Regions from separate parts of the Telluria sp. ZB2R32 genome, predicted to be linked through region 1. Evidence: predicted binding sites of a transcription regulator. Region 1 holds the regulator's gene; each other region holds the start of a gene.

Region 1 (3,275 bases):
TGTCGCGGTCGCGCTTCTGCTTGACGAACGGGAACAGCATGCCGATGCCGAGGTCGAAGCCGTCCAGCACCACGTACATGAAGACCGAAAAATAAATGATAACGGCCCAGATGACCGAAGTATCGATGCCCATCTCATGGTCCTTTCGGGTCGAGTGTCATGCCGGCGCCGCCGTGGCCGCTCGTATCGTCGTCGTCATTTCCCACGTCGGCCGCCGACAGCGGCCGCATCGGCGTGCGCCCTTCACCCGGCCCGCCCTCGGTGGCGCGGTGCAGCTCGAAAGCTTGCGGCCCCTTCTTCATCATGCGCAGCACGTACAGCGTGCCGGCGCCGAACACGAAGAAGTAGGAGACGACGAAGAGCGCGAGCGTGAGCGCCAGCGGCCCGGCGCCGTGCGGCGAGACGGCGTCGGCCGTACGCAGCACGCCGTACACCACCCAGGGCTGGCGCCCGACCTCGGTCGTGGTCCAGCCGGCCAGGATGGCGACCAGGCCCGCCGGCCCCATCCACAGGGCGGCATGCAGGAAGGGGCGGTAGGTGAAGATGCGCCCGCGCTTGCGCAGCAGGAAGCCCCAGGCGCCGAGCGCGATCATCAACAGGCCCAGGCCGACCATCAGGCGGAAGCTCCAGAACACGATCAGCGAATTGGGCCGGTCTTCGCGCGCGAATTCCTTCAGGCCGGGGATCTGCCCGGTCCAGGAGTGGGTCAGGATCAGGCTGCCCAGGTGCGGGATACCGACGGCGAAACGGGTTTTTTCCGCCTCCATGTCCGGTATGCCGAACAGCAGCAGCGGGATCGCCTCGCCCGGCTCGTTCTGCCAGTGCCCTTCCATCGCCGCCAGCTTGGCCGGCTGGTGCTCGGCGGTATTGAGGCCGTGAAAATCGCCGATCACGGCCTGGATCGGCGCGACCAGCAGGATCATCCACATCGCCATCGACAGCATCTTGCGCACCGCCGGGTTGTCCGTACGGCGCAACAGCTGCCAGGCGCCGACCGCGCCGACGATCAGCGCCGTGCACAGGTAGGCCGCCGCCACCATGTGCAGCAGCCGGTACGGGAACGAGGGATTGAAGACGATCGCCAGCCAGTCGGCCGGCACCATGCGCCCGCCCTCGATGGCGTAACCCTGCGGCGTCTGCATCCAGCTGTTGGCGGCCAGGATCCAGGTCGCGGAAATCAGCGTGCCGACCGCGACCATGCAGGTAGCCATGAAATGCAGACCGGGGCCGACCCGGGTCCAGCCGAACAGCATCACCCCAAGGAAGCCCGCTTCCAGGAAAAAGGCGGTCAGCACCTCGTAGGCCAGCACCGGTCCCATGATGGAACCGGCGAATTCGGACATGTAGCTCCAGTTGGTGCCGATCTGGTAGGCCATCACGATGCCCGAGACCACGCCCATGCCGAACATGACGGCGAAGATCTTCAGCCAGAAGTGGTACAGGTCGACATACACCTGGCGCTTGGTGCGCAGCCAGGAAAACTCGAGCACGGCCAGGTAACTGGCCAGGCCGATGGTCACCGCCGGGAACAGAATGTGAAACGACATCGTGAACGCGAACTGCACGCGTGCCAGGTCCAGTGCCGATAGGCCAAACATGGGTGCTCCTCATTCGCTGTGGGTGTCCAGAATCTAGCATGGGCCGGGGCGCGCACAATTGGCATTTGCCCCGATCGCGAAAAGATGGGATTGCGCGACAGTCCGGTCTATAATCGCGCGTAACCCACCTTCCCCTCCTTTCCCTTGCAACGATGAGCCAAGGCACCTCCCTCCCCGCCGGCGCGCCGATCAATCTCGGCGTCATCAAGGCCAGCTGCGGCGCCTGCAGCATGCACCAGTTGTGCCTGCCGATGGGGCTCGACGACACCGACATGAACCGCCTCGACCAGATCATCGGCGCGCGCCGCCGCATTGCCCGCGACGAGCGCCTGTACGCGATGGGCGAGGCGTTTCGCAGCCTCTACGCCGTGCGCTACGGTCACTTCAAGACCTACCAGATCAATGCGGCCGGCGAGCAGCAGATCACCGGCTTCCAGATGGCCGGCGAACTGCTCGGCATGGATGCGATCAGCGGCGACCGCCACCATTGCGACGCGGTGGCGCTCGAGGACAGCGAGGTCTGCGAGATCCCGTTCGCGCGCCTGGAAGAACTGTTCGGCCAGGTGCCGACGCTGTTGCGCCATTTCCACCGAATCATGAGCCAGGAAATCACGCGCGAGCAGAACGTGATGTTATTACTGGGCAATATGCGCGCCGAGCAGCGCTTCGCGGTCTTTTTGGTGAACCTGTCGGCGCGCTATGCGGCGCGCGCCTATTCGGCCACCGAGTTCGGGTTGCGCATGTCGCGCGAAGACATCGGCAATTACCTTGGCCTGACCATCGAGAGCGTCAGCCGGCTGTTGTCGCGATTCAAGAAGCAGGGCTGGATCGCGGTCGACAAGCGCGAGGTAAAACTGCTCCAACCTGCCCGGCTGAAAGCGATGGCGGCCGGCACCGAGACCTGCAGCCCGATGAACTGAGACGGTGCGTCCCGGTTCCGGGACGCCTCACGACGTGACGCTCAAAACGTGACGGTCACCGAAGGCGCGCTGCGGGTTGCCTCGCCATGATGGACGGCTTCGATGTTGTTGCCGTCCGGGTCGAGAACGAACGCGCCGTAATAGCCGGGGTGATAGGCGCGCTCGCCCGGCGCGCCGTTGTCGCGGCCGCCGGCCTGCAACGCCGCCTTGTAAAAAGCATCGACGCCGGCGCGGTCGCGCGCCTGGAAGGCCAGGTGATGGCGCCCGGTCAGCCGGCCCTGGGCGGCGTCGCTGGAAGCGCTGGAAACGAACAGTTCGTCGTACCAGAAATAGTCGTCGCCCTGCCCGCCGAGCGGCACTTGCAGGACGGCGAAGACGGCGCTGTAGAACGTGCGCGAGGCAGGCAGGTCGGCGACGACCAGCTGGATGTGGTCGATCAGGCGGCCGCGGTGGAGTTCCTGGGTTTGCATGTGTGCTCCTCGGATGACACCTCGTCGGTCAGGCGATTATGCCACGTATGCCATCGGCGATAACGGTTGCGCACGTAGGGCGGGCATGCCCGCCTTACGGCGTGTGCGACCCCGCGGCAGATATAAGAAAGGTCATGCCCACGCACCTGCGCGTACGGCGGGCATGCCCGCCCTACTGCTTCGCAATCCAGCCGTCGACCAGCTGCCCCAGCACGTCGAGCGGCACCGACCCGGCGCCCAGCACCATGTCGTGGAAGGCCGGCAGCGAGAACTTCGGTCCCAGCGCG
Region 2 (3,275 bases), on a different contig from region 1:
CCCAACTGCCACTTGGTGCGGATGAAGTTCGCCTGCTGTTCCGCGCTGTCGAGCTGGAAGTCGGCATGGAAGCCGGATTCGCGCGTGAAGAAGGCGGGGAAGCCGGGCTGGCCGACGCTGACCACCGGCACGCCATGCGTTTCCAGGTATTCGAGCGTGAGGCCGATGTCGAGGATCGATTTGACGCCGGCGCAGACCACGGCCACGCTCGTTTGCGCCAGCTCCTGCAGGTCGGCCGAAATATCGAAACTGGTCTCGGCGCCGCGGTGCACGCCGCCGATGCCGCCGGTGACGAAGACTTCGATGCCGGCCAGCTGCGCGCAGATCATGGTGGCGGCGACGGTGGTCGCGCCCAGCAGGCGCTGCGACAGCACGTAGGCCAGGTCGCGCCGGCTGACTTTGATCGCATCAAGCGCGGTGCCCAGCTGCTCGAGCTGTTCATCGGACAGGCCGATGCAGATCTTGCCGTCCATGATGGCGATCGTGGCCGGCACGGCGCCGGCGTCGCGGATGATCTGTTCCACTTTGCGCGCGGTCTGCACGTTCTGCGGGTAGGGCATGCCGTGCGAGATGATGGTCGACTCGAGCGCGACGATGGGACGGCCGGCGCTGCGGGCGGCGGCGACTTCCGGGGAAAACAGGAGGAATGCGTGCATGGTAAATCCAATCAATCTTGGGTGAGGGTGCCGAAGGTTTCGGGCGTCAGTTGCGGGCAGACCGTCTCGCGGCAGCCGATGGTCAGTTTCGCCAGTTGCAAGCCGCGGCGGCAAGCCAGCGCCAGGTCGGTGGCGCCGTCCTGCAGCGACAGGCAAACGGCGGCGGCAAAGGCGTCGCCGGCGCCGGTGACGTCGACCACCCCGGCCGGCGGCGCCGCCAAGCGGTCGACGCCGGCGGACGTGGTGAACAGCACGCCGCGCGCGCCGAGGGTGACGACAATGTCGCGCGCGCCTTGCGCCTGCAGTTCGGCGCAGGCGCCGGCCAGGTCGGCGTCGCCGTTTAACGCGCGGCCGAGGCGCGCGCCCAGTTCGCCTTCGTTCAGGATCAGCAGGCGCACGCCAGCCAGCGAGGCGGGCAGCCGGTTCATCTTCGGCTCCGACACCGCGACGATGACGAGGTCGACGCCGTCGCGCGCCGCATCCTGCTGCAGCGTTGCGATGGCATCGTGCGGCAGGTTCAGGTCGGCCACGATCAGCGCGGCGGTGGCGCGCTGCTGCTGGCGCAGGGCGAGGAAGGCCGGCGTGATGCGGTCGTACAGCGCCATGTCGGCCAGGGCGACGGCCATCTGGCCGTCGGCGTCGAGTACCGCGGTATAGGTGCCGCTGCCGGCGTCGTCGAGGCGCAAGGCGCCGCGCGTGTCGATGCCGGTTTCCTGGGCGTGGGCGAGCAGGGCGCGTCCGGCCGTGTCGTTGCCGACAGCCGTGATCAGGCTGACGGCCGCGCCCAGGCGCGCCAGGTTCTCGGCGATGTTGCGCGCCACCCCGCCGAAGGATTCGATGGCGCTGGCCGGGTTCGAGGTACCTATCGCCAGTGCGCCGAGGGCGCGCAGCTTGCGGTCGAGATTGGCCGCGCCGACGCAGACGATCGGCCGGTCGTCGGGCAGCACGTAGGCGCGCCCGAGCAGGCGCCGCTCGCGCACCAGGCTGGCGATGTAACCGGCCACCGCCGACCGCGACAGCTTCAGTTCGGCGGCGATCTCCTGCTGGGCGATGAACGGGTTCGCGCGGATCAACGCATACAGCTGTTCTTTTTTCGAGAGTTCGGTCACGGTGAGAGGCGCGCTATTCAACAAATGTTTGTCAATGCTAGACAAATGTTTGTCGCGAGTCAACTGCCATGTATCGACGAGACGGAAACTGAATACCCGTCGATTTAGTCGTTCACGATATAAATGAGCAAGAGAAATGGTATTTGCCATACATATCCACGATAATGCATAGTTATACTAATTTCTGGCACCACTGCGCCCCTTTCTGCGGCGCCGGGCCCACCTCTTCCGCAAGCCCGCAGTGCCGACACAGCCTCCCTCACTTTAAGATTCTCGACAAGGAAACCTCATGTCCAGCAATACCCCATTCGAAGCCGCCGAGATCATTCGCGCCCGCAAACCAGGGTTCGAGCCGCGCGTGGCGATGATCCTCGGTTCCGGCCTCGGCGTGCTCGCCGAACAGATGCTGGACGCGGTCTCGATCAGCTACAGCGAACTGCCGGGTTTCCCGATCAGCACCGTGCACGGCCACGCCGGCGAACTGGTGCTGGGTACCCTGGCCGGCGTGCCGGTCGTCTGCATGAAGGGCCGCGGCCATTTCTACGAAGGCTATGGCGCCAACGTCATGACCTCGGCCGTGCGCACCTTCAAGCTGCTCGGCTGCGAGATGCTGCTGGTGACGAATGCCGCAGGTTCCTTGCGCACCGAAGTCGATGCCGGCAGCGTCGTCGTCCTGACCGACCACATCAACCTGCTGCCTGGCAGCCCGATGGCCGGCCCGAACGACGACCGCTTCGGCCCGCGCTTCTTCAGCATGGCCAATGCCTACGACGCCGACCTGCGCGCGCTGGTCAAGGAAACCGCGCTTGCTAAAAACATCACCATCGCCGAAGGCGTGTACCTGGCCGCGCCGGGTCCGAACTTCGAAACCGCCGCCGAAATCCGCGCCTTCAAAACGCTGGGCGCCGACGTGGTCGGCATGTCGGTGGTGCCGGAAGTGATCTCGGCGCGCCACTGCGGCCTGAAAGTGGTCGGCATCTCGGCCATCACCAACCTGGCCGAAGGCCTGTCGCCGTTCCCGCTGTCGCACGAGCAGACCCTGAAGTACGCGGCGATCGCGGCGAAAGACCTGGTCACCCTGATCCATTCGTTCACCGAGCGCCTGGGCACCATCCCGCGCGTTGAAGCCTAATCACTGTCGAGGACATCCATGTCACGCGCATTCATCCTCCTGCTTGACTCCTTCGGCCTGGGCGCACTGCCCGACGCCGACAAATACGGCGATCTTGGTGCCAACACCTTCGGCCACATCGCCGCGTGGGCGGCGAAAGAGGGCAAGCCGATGTCGCTGCCGAACCTCGAGCGCCTCGGCCTGGCCGCCGCTGCCCACAAGGCGAGCGGCGAATGGGCCGCCGGTTTCGACCAGCGCGACGGTTTCACCGGCGCCTGGGGCGTCGCGCGCGAGCAGTCGACCGGCAAGGACACGCAGAGCGGGCACTGGGAAATCGCCGGCGTGCCGGTGCTGTTTGACTGGGGCTACTTCCCGAAGACGGTGCCGTCGTTCCCGCAA
Region 3 (3,275 bases), on a different contig from region 1:
GGCCTTGCCTTCCTCGTAGAGTGTCATTCCGAGGGTCGCGACGACGAGCGAGAACATCAGGATGCCTTCGTGCGGCTCGCCCAGCAGCAGGTAGAGCAGCCCGGCCGCGAACAGCAACACGAACATCGGTTCGCGCGCCGCCTGCCACGCGATGGTGCGCCAGCCGCGTTCCCGGCCTGAAGAAAGCGCATTCGGGCCGTCGCGCGCGAGCCGCTGTGCCGCCTCGCCGGCGCCGAGTCCAGCGGGCGTGTTGGTGCCATGCGCGACCGGCTCCCGGTATTTCATCCGCCGGACGCCCGCATGGCCTCGGGGACATCCTGGCCGAGTCGTCCTCGCGCATGGGCGATGTGCGGCCGGTAGACCATGACCGGCACCGGTGCATAAGCCAGGACACGTTGCGTCACGCTGCCGGCGATCAGCCGGTTCAGGCCACGGCGTCCGTGGGATGCGATGAAGATCAGGTCGCAATGCCGGCGCTTGGCCACTTCGATGATTTCGTCGGCCGGCGAATAGCCATAGGCGGTCAGCGTGGTGCAAGCGACACCGGCAACCCGGGCGGCCTCGGCCACTCGTTCGACGTGGTGTTGCGCCTGCTCGAGCAGGACATCGACGCCCATCGCGGTGCCGGACGCCACGGCGCCTTCGGCCGACAACAGCACCGGCTCGGGATAGGCGACGGATAACGCGACGATTTCGCCGCCACAGGCCCGCGCAAACGAAATCGCTGCGGTGGCGGCTACCGTAGCCAGCTCGGATCCGTCCGTCGGCACGAGAATCCGTTGATACATGGCCGTCTCCCGGTGGGAATGATCATGCGCGGCGAATACGCGCAATGCCAGATTGGCGCATTTAATCAAAATTTTGTTTGATATAAATCAAATACGCACGAGCGACAGAATTGGCTGCCGCTCGCGCCTGGACGAACCAGTCCGCCGGCGCCACGTACGGCTCATTGGAACCGACAGCACGCAGGCGGATCAAACGCGAGACAACCAGCGGAAGGAGGCGTGCGATGACGAGGACGGCGATCGTAACCGGCGGCACCCGTGGCATCGGCAAGGCAATCGCGCTGACCCTGCGCGACCGGGGCTGTCGGGTGGCAGCAAGCTGGCATGGCGACGAGGATGCGGCGCGGCGCATGCAGCGCGAAGACGGCGTGCCGGTGTTTCGCTGGGACGTCAGCGATTTCGAGGCCTGCCGCGCCGGCGTCGCCGAGGTCGAGGAAGTGCTTGGACCGGTCGATATCCTGGTCAACAACGCCGGTATTACATCCGATGCAATGCTGCACAAGATGCGCGAAGACCAGTGGTTCTCGGTCATCCACACCAACCTGGGATCGATGTTCAACATGACGCGGCAGGTGATTGGCGGCATGCGCGAGCGGCGCTTCGGCCGCATTGTCGGTATCGGTTCGGTCAACGGGCGCAAGGGGCAGGCCGGACAATCCAACTATGCCGCCGCCAAGTCCGGCCTGCTCGGCTTCACCAAGGCGCTGGCGCTGGAAAACGCTGCTCACGGCATCACGGTCAATGCGGTCGCACCCGGGTACTGCGATACCGCAATGCTGGCGGCGCTGCGGCCCGAGGTGCTGGCGAGCATCATTGCTGCGATTCCGGTAGGCCGCCTCGGCACGCCAGCCGAGATCGCACGCACCGTTGCGTTTCTGGTGGACGACGACGCCGGCTTCATCACCGGGGCCACGTTCGACGTCAACGGCGGCCAGTACCTGGCCTAGTTGCGTTGCGCTGCCGTGCACGAACTGCGCGGCAAACCAACGAGCAGGGTGGGGACGTCATGCGCGTCATAACCATGCGAACCGCGCGTGTCGCTGGTGTTTGCCAGAGGCCCTGCGCAATCCGGTTCGTTGGCTAGATTTGATATAGATCAAGGCTATCGCAAGTGAAAATCTTCATCTTGATAGTGACGTCAAGGACAGGCTCTGTACCGGTGGGGACAAGCGGTGAGGCAGATGCGCGACCTCGGCAGGTAGCGAGATTCGCCTGCATGACCGGCACGACTGGACACCGCTCGACTGCGTGTTCCTTGCGGCCTTGATGTCGCGCGCCCGTATCACGGCCGCGACCGGACCAACGTCATTGCATTTCGAGGAGCCGCCATGTTCAAACGCATTCTGCTGCCTACCGACGGATCCCCGGCTTCGCAGCGCGCGGTGCTGGCCGGGGTCGCCTTTGCCAGGGAGACGGGGGCCGAGGTAATTGGCCTGACGGTCGTCCCGCCGTTCCACATGCTCAGCGCCAACCCCGAGATGCTCGAGTCGACGCCCGCCGAATACGAACAGCACGCCCACGAGCAGGCCGGGAGCATCCTCGCCGGAGTCGAACAGGCGGCGCGCGAGGCGCAGGTGCCGTACCGGCTCGAGCGGGCAAGCGGAGACAGTCCCTGGGAGACGATCATCGCGACCGCGCGCAATGCCGGCTGCGACCTGATCCTCATGGCGTCGCACGGCCGCAAGGGCATCAAGGGACTGCTGCTGGGCAGCGAAACCCAGAAGGTACTCGTGCACAGCGCGATACCGGTGCTGGTGTACCGCTGAAAAACAGGCCGCAGCCCGACCTGGCTGCCACGGGACGATCGCAGTCGTCGCCTACGGTTACAGCGTCGTCGCGACGGTGGCGCCGGCCTGTTGCCGGAGACGTTCGCCATGTCCGCACCGGGGTGTACGACGAAGTCCGCTACTTGCCGGGCGCGGCCGCTTGCCTGCGTCCGCCGAGCGCGGTCCTGAGGGCATCTGCTCCCGGGTCGGGCACGGCACCGCCGATCGCCTGCTGCAGCGGGACGTGGTTCCCATAATGGGCTTGCATCAGTTCCTGGTTATAGCGGATATCGCTGACCGCGAGCGTGGCCGCGTTGCCGATCAGGCCCTGGCCGCCAGGCCAGGCGACCGCGTCCGCGGCAAGCGAACCTGCCGCCGCCACACTGTAGTCGACCACGGCAAATCCGGCGTCGGCGCCCAGGGCGATGTTGTTCCGCTTGCGAAAGCCGTCGACCGCTTTCTGGTTCATGAGAAGCAGGGCGATTGGCCCGCCTTCAGCCCCGGCCTGCAGTCCGAGGCCGATTGCGCCCATGGTAAAAAAGGCGGGGTTGCCCCAGTAGCCGTCTGCGCGCCGGACCATCAACACGCCCGAGCCGCCGGCGGCGGCGACCCCAAGCGCTGCGCGGCCATCAGCCGGAACGATATACACCCCGCGCGCCTGGTGGAGCAGGCCGGCAATGACCGGAAGGGAAGCCATGGTGCGTGCGACGCGGGTGGCGTC

What was found. Region 1 encodes FNR, which switches genes on or off when oxygen is low (the NO sensors DNR and NnrR bind a similar motif). Its sites were predicted from a motif close to TTGATNNNNATCAA; they were not measured.
Region 2: the regulator FNR is predicted to act here: its motif matches at 1,815-1,828, upstream of AC56LG_RS03315 (carbohydrate kinase).
Region 3: the regulator FNR is predicted to act here: its motif matches at 1,875-1,888, upstream of AC56LG_RS17495 (universal stress protein).

The regions. Positions count from the first base shown of each region.
Region 1 covers NZ_JCASIG010000006.1:312,866-316,140, forward strand. The annotation lists gene cydB (cytochrome d ubiquinol oxidase subunit II) at 1-133, opposite strand, end outside; gene AC56LG_RS18990 (cytochrome ubiquinol oxidase subunit I) at 135-1,598, opposite strand; gene fnr (fumarate/nitrate reduction transcriptional regulator Fnr) at 1,751-2,518, shown strand; gene AC56LG_RS19000 (VOC family protein) at 2,560-2,988, opposite strand; gene AC56LG_RS19005 (DUF885 domain-containing protein) at 3,161-3,275, opposite strand, start outside.
Region 2 covers NZ_JCASIG010000001.1:774,321-777,595, reverse strand. The annotation lists gene AC56LG_RS03320 (pseudouridine-5'-phosphate glycosidase) at 1-656, opposite strand, end outside; gene AC56LG_RS03315 (carbohydrate kinase) at 668-1,765, opposite strand; gene xapA (xanthosine phosphorylase) at 2,055-2,897, shown strand; gene AC56LG_RS03305 (phosphopentomutase) at 2,916-3,275, shown strand, end outside.
Region 3 covers NZ_JCASIG010000005.1:537,908-541,182, reverse strand. The annotation lists gene AC56LG_RS17510 (cation-translocating P-type ATPase) at 1-285, opposite strand, end outside; gene AC56LG_RS17505 (universal stress protein) at 282-788, opposite strand; gene phbB (acetoacetyl-CoA reductase) at 1,013-1,735, shown strand; gene AC56LG_RS17495 (universal stress protein) at 2,117-2,554, shown strand; gene AC56LG_RS17490 (lipid-binding SYLF domain-containing protein) at 2,694-3,275, opposite strand, start outside.